Shimia isoporae: one gene and its partner. The protein of the gene in region 1 interacts with the protein of each later gene in a pairwise test. Links are inferred from orthologs where the notes say so. Each region holds a gene or a part of one and is shown in the gene's direction. Other genes may lie near its edges.

Region 1 (2,918 bases):
ATTTGTAAATCGGCCAAGCCCTTGTTTTTATGATTTTAAATTTCTCGAAATCAAAATGTGTTCAAAACTCATCTGAACATACTCATGTGTGGATAAGTCTTGGGGAAAACCTTTAATCCACAGAAATGAAGCCCCCAACAAAATCATCATCCTTTTCTATATTTCTTTATTTATTTAGAGAGGACCGAGAGGATCACGGAGACCAAGACCATGGGATACTTTCTTGTCGATATTTACCCGTACGTGCTCTCCCTTCATATCATGGCGGTCATCTCTTGGATGGCAGGGATCTTCTATCTCCCCCGTTTGTTTGTGTATCACGCCGAGCGAGCAGAGAAGGGCGACAATCTCGACGAAACGCTGAAGATCATGGAGCACAAACTCCAGCGATATATCATGGCGCCGGCCAGTGTTGTCACATGGATGGCCGGTCTCACTCTCGTGTTTACTCCCGGAATCGTGGATTGGACCGCTATTTGGCCATACACCAAGGCGATCTGTGTTATCGCTATGACGGGCTTCGATCACTGGCTCATGCAGATGCGAAAGAAATTCGAACGAGATGAGAATACTCTGACCGGCCGTCAGTATCGGATGATGAACGAAGTGCCGACCATCCTGATGGTTGTGATCGTGTTGTCTGTTGTGGTGAAATTCTAACGAGAATTGACTCGCCTCGAGTCAGCGCTTAATTATCTCCCCAACTGGCCCGTCCGGGTCACGTGTCTTCCACATACAAAAATGACGAACCGCTCCCCCAGGGGCGGCGACAGGATATTTTCATGACACAGGAAAAGCTCGCTCTTGGCGACCTGAAGGCAAAAAGCCCCAAAGACCTTCTGGCGATGGCCGAGGAGCTCGAAATCGAAAACGCATCCACGATGCGCAAAGGCGAGATGATGTTCCAGATCCTGCGCGAACGCGCGGATGATGGCTGGGAAATCTCTGGAGAAGGTGTGCTCGAGGTACTTCAGGACGGCTTCGGTTTCCTGCGCTCACCGGAAGCAAACTATCTTCCGGGTCCTGACGACATCTATGTGAGCCCGGAAATGATCCGTCAGCACTCCCTGCGCACTGGAGACACCGTTGACGGTGTTATGACGGCCCCTGGCGACAACGAGCGCTATTTCGCGCTGACAGGCGTGTCTCAGATCAACTTTGAGGCCCCTGAGAAGGCCAAGCACAAAATCGCTTTTGACAACCTGACACCTCTCTACCCGGATGAACGTCTAAAGATGGAGATCGAAGATCCGACCATCAAGGACAAGTCCGCCCGTGTGATCGATCTCGTTGCACCAATCGGTAAAGGTCAGCGTTCCCTGATCGTTGCGCCGCCGCGGACTGGTAAAACAGTGATCCTGCAAAACATTGCGCACTCAATCGAAGCCAACCATCCAGAATGCTATTTGATCGTACTGCTCATCGATGAACGTCCTGAAGAGGTCACCGACATGCAGAGATCGGTAAAAGGCGAAGTTATTTCCTCGACCTTTGACGAACCTGCAACCCGCCACGTTGCGGTGTCCGAAATGGTCATTGAAAAAGCCAAGCGTCTTGTTGAGCATAAACGAGATGTTGTTATTCTACTCGACTCAATCACAAGACTTGGTAGGGCGTTCAACACTGTCGTGCCGTCATCGGGTAAAGTTCTGACCGGTGGTGTGGATGCAAATGCATTGCAACGACCCAAACGCTTCTTTGGTGCCGCTCGTAACATCGAAGAAGGTGGTTCCCTTACCATCATCTCGACGGCTCTGATCGATACCGGTTCGCGTATGGACGAAGTTATCTTCGAAGAATTCAAAGGTACTGGTAACTCCGAAATCGTTCTCGATCGCAAAGTGGCAGACAAACGTGTCTTCCCGGCGATTGACATTCTCAAGTCCGGCACCCGGAAAGAGGATCTTCTGGTCGACAAGGGTGATCTGGCGAAAACCTTTGTTCTACGCCGCATCCTCAACCCCATGGGTACAACCGATGCCGTCGAGTTCCTGCTTGGCAAACTCAAGCAGACCAAGACCAACTCCGAGTTCTTTGACTCGATGAACACCTAAGGGATCTGTGATGGCCTATGTGCCGGATACAATTTTCGCCTTAGCAACGGCCCCCGGTAAAGCGGGGGTCGCTGTCGTTCGAGTGTCCGGAACCCGCGCGACTTCCGCGGGCAGGGCGCTTTTGGGAGAGCTTCCCGGGCCACGCTTCGCATCCTTGAAGACACTGAAGGACGGCCAAGGCCGACGTCTTGATCAGGCTTTGGTTCTCTATTTCGAGGAGAAGGCAAGCTTCACGGGTGAAGATGTTCTCGAACTGCATTTGCATGGGTCTACAGCGGTTGTGAACGCGGTCCTACGTGAGCTTTCCGAAATGGAAGGCCTTCGTTTGGCCGAAGCAGGTGAGTTTACACGACGGGCATTGGAGAATGGTTGTCTGGACCTGGCGCAAGTTGAAGGTCTTGCTGATCTTATAGACGCAGAAACCGAAGCCCAACGACGCCAGGCCCTGCGCGTTTTGTCAGGTGATCTTGGTGACCTCGCGGGCAAATGGCGCACTGACCTGATCCGTGCCGCAGCCCTGATCGAAGCAACAATTGACTTTGCTGATGAGGACGTTCCCGTTGACGTGACGCCTGAGGTCGAAGCGCTGCTGGCAGGTGTCCGTACGGAACTGGATCGGGAAATCGCCGGAGTCGAAACAGCAGAGCGCATTCGAACAGGCTTTGAAGTTGCAATTCTAGGGGCGCCGAATGTCGGAAAGTCCACTCTTTTGAACGCCCTCGCTGGACGTGAAGCAGCAATAACTTCTGAGTATGCTGGCACCACACGAGACGTGATTGAAGTTCGTATGGAGCTGAATGGCCTGCCTGTGACGTTGCTTGACACGGCCGGCCTTCGCGAAACGGACGATCACGTTGAGGGCAT
Region 2 (2,888 bases), on another replicon or contig:
ATCCATCTTTGGCGCGGGCTTGTCGGGTGGCTCGGCGGGCTCCTGATGTGGGTTGCGGCCTCGGCCATTTTTGCACCCCTTGCTCTTGGTGGATACGAAGTTACCGCGCTCGGGGAACCGGGTCAGGCAACGACTGGCAGAGGGCAGATGCAACGCGCCGATCCGATGAAGCGCTGGGTACGCAGTCTCCAGATACTGCTGCCGATCTACATTGGGTTGACGTTTGCGCTTGGTCTGATGCTTGTGGTCCTTGGCGAGCGGCCCCTTTCGGCGGTGATGAACGCAATGGCGACGATGTCGACAAGCGGTATCACAACGGCATTTGGCGTGTCCGAAGGGTTAGCGGGGATCGGCGGTGAAGTGGTCATTTTCCTGTTTCTGTTGTTTGCACTGTCCCGTGCGACGTTCTCGGCGGACACAGGAAATGTGCGCCGCGCCAACCTTTGGCACGATCCTGAACTACGGCTCGGGTTCCTGATTGTCGTGATTGTTCCTTCGTTCCTGTTTTTGCGACATTGGGGAACCGCCCTTAACGATGGTTCCATGAACGACGTTGTCAGCGCCGCGAAGGCGGCTTGGGGCGGTTTGTTTACAGTCTTGAGTTTCCTGACGACCACCGGGTTTGAAAGCGCGCAGTGGTCTGTGGCGCAGGAATGGTCGGGCTTGGGGACGCCGGGGTTCATCCTGATGTCGCTTGCGCTTGTCGGAGGCGGCGTCGCGACAACGGCCGGCGGTGTGAAGCTTTTGAGAGTATATGCACTTTACCTTCAAGGCCTTGGCGAGATGGAAAGGCTGGTGCATCCCTCCGTGGTTATTGGTAACCGCAAGGTCGGCCGTCGCCGCATTCGGCGTCGGGGCGCGGTCATTGCATGGGTGTTCTTCATGCTGTTTGCCATGTCTTTGGCGGCTATTACGATGACACTGGCCGCACTTGGGAGCAGCTTTGAAGACGCGCTGGTGCTTGCAATTTCGGCATTGACCACAACCGGACCGCTGACACAGGTTGCTGCCGATACCCCAATTGATCTTTTTGAACTAAATGCAGCGCACAAGATGGTTCTTTGTGTAGCGATGGTTCTGGGGCGTCTGGAAACACTCGCGATTATTGCTTTGTTGTCGCCGGATCTGTGGCAGAAATGATGCGCTTGGTGCCAAGTGCTTGCATGAAATTAACATTTTGGGGTGGAAAGTCTGAAAATGCCGCTCCATACTCGCCACGCACGACTTACCGCACCCGATGCACACACAAGAACAAAGGCAAGTACAATGGCTTCGGATCGTCAAAATCTCCAAGACGCATTTTTAAATCATGTCCGGAAAACCAAGGTTCCGGTCACAATCTTTCTGATCAACGGTGTTAAGCTTCAGGGTGTTATTACCTGGTTTGACAATTTTTGTGTGTTGCTACGCCGAGATGGGCAGAGCCAGTTGGTCTACAAGCACGCGATCTCGACGATCATGCCTGCTCAGCCGATCTCGCTTTATGAAGGTGAAGACGCCTCTTGATGGAGCATGAAACGCAGGTCACCCGAGCATGGGTCCTGCATCCCGATATCACTGGCGCCGGCGACCGGCGTGAGGCCTCTTCCGCTTTGGAGGAGGCCGTTGCACTTGCCGCGGCATTGCCCGACCTGGAAGTGGTCGGATCCAACGTTGTGCGTCTTGCCAAAGCCCAACCGGGGACCTTGTTCGGTACCGGCAAGATCGAGGAGCTGCGCGGCTTATTGAAAGCCAACGAGATTGAACTCGTGCTGATTGATGGGCCGGTCAGCCCCGTCCAGCAACGCAACCTCGAAAAGGAATGGAAAGTCAAAATCCTCGACCGCACGGGTTTGATCCTCGAGATTTTCTCGGACCGGGCCCGCACGCGTGAAGGCGTTTTGCAGGTAGAGATGGCGGCGTTGAGTTATCAGCGCACGCGGCTCGTCCGGGCTTGGACCCACCTTGAGCGTCAGCGAGGCGGATTGGGATTTGTCGGTGGCCCTGGCGAAACGCAAATCGAGGCTGACCGTCGGGCGATTGATGATCAACTGGTGCGTTTGCGTCGGCAGTTGGCCAAGGTGGTCAAAACCCGGGAGCTGCATCGCAAAGCGCGCGCCAAAGTACCGTTCCCGATTGTCGCATTGGTTGGCTACACGAACGCTGGAAAATCTACGCTTTTCAACCATGTGACGGGTGCTGAGGTGATGGCGAAAGATATGCTCTTCGCGACGCTGGACCCGACAATGCGTTCGGTGGAGCTTCCAGACGGCCCAGAGGTGATCCTGTCAGACACGGTGGGTTTCATTTCCGATCTTCCAACCCAGTTGGTCGCCGCTTTTCGAGCGACTCTCGAAGAAGTTCTGGCTGCGGATTTGATCCTTCACGTCCGCGACATCGCACACGAAGAGACAGAACATCAGGCCGAGGACGTGAGATCTATTCTCGAAAGTCTTGGAGTGGACGACAACACACGCCAACTCGAGGTTTGGAACAAGATCGATCTGCTGGATGAAGATCATCGAGCGGCCGTGCTGGCGCGGGCCGACCGGGAGGAAGACATCTTGGCAGTTTCGGCTGTGACAGGAGAGGGCCTTCAGGCCTTGTTCAAGGCGATCGCGACCGCTCTTGAATCGGAGAAAAGTCGGGAAACCCTGTCGTTGAGCTTTGCTCAAGGTAAGGAACGCGCATGGTTGTTCAAGGAAGGTGTGGTCGAACAGGAAGAGCAAACCGAAGAAGGGTTTGCGCTGAGTGTTTACTGGACGCAAAAGCAGGCTCGGAAATTCGCCAGCCTTTGAACTACTGCGCCGGCGGCTGAATACGGGTGATCCCGACGGCTGCCGCGCGCGCCAAATCCGCATCAAGCGACATCGGGATATACTCACCGCGTCGCCAGAGTTGGGCCAAAT

Evidence for each region. The genes of interacting proteins can lie anywhere in the genome.
Region 2: the proteins of rho (region 1) and hfq interact in binary tests that used the Escherichia coli proteins (3 or more experiments, as listed by UniProt). The link is inferred for Shimia isoporae from one-to-one orthologs.

The regions. Positions count from the first base shown.
Region 1 is NZ_SMGR01000004.1:71,935-74,852, forward strand. Bases 36-2,918 are described here. They hold rho (transcription termination factor Rho), read left to right. Parts: upstream 36-782; coding sequence 783-2,054; downstream 2,055-2,918. Other genes in these bases: BXY66_RS17225 (CopD family protein), read left to right, coding at 211-660; mnmE (tRNA uridine-5-carboxymethylaminomethyl(34) synthesis GTPase MnmE), read left to right, coding at 2,065-2,918. UniProt on the Escherichia coli protein: Facilitates transcription termination by a mechanism that involves Rho binding to the nascent RNA, activation of Rho's RNA-dependent ATPase activity, and release of the mRNA from the DNA template.
Region 2 is NZ_SMGR01000001.1:1,368,616-1,371,503, forward strand. Bases 34-2,886 are described here. They hold hfq (RNA chaperone Hfq), read left to right. Parts: upstream 34-1,266; coding sequence 1,267-1,506; downstream 1,507-2,886. Other genes in these bases: BXY66_RS06720 (potassium transporter TrkG), read left to right, coding at 34-1,140; hflX (GTPase HflX), read left to right, coding at 1,506-2,777; BXY66_RS06735 (penicillin acylase family protein), read right to left, coding at 2,779-2,886. Outside these bases: more of BXY66_RS06720, read left to right, coding at 1-33; more of BXY66_RS06735, read right to left, coding at 2,887-2,888. UniProt on the Escherichia coli protein: RNA chaperone that binds small regulatory RNA (sRNAs) and mRNAs to facilitate mRNA translational regulation in response to envelope stress, environmental stress and changes in metabolite concentrations.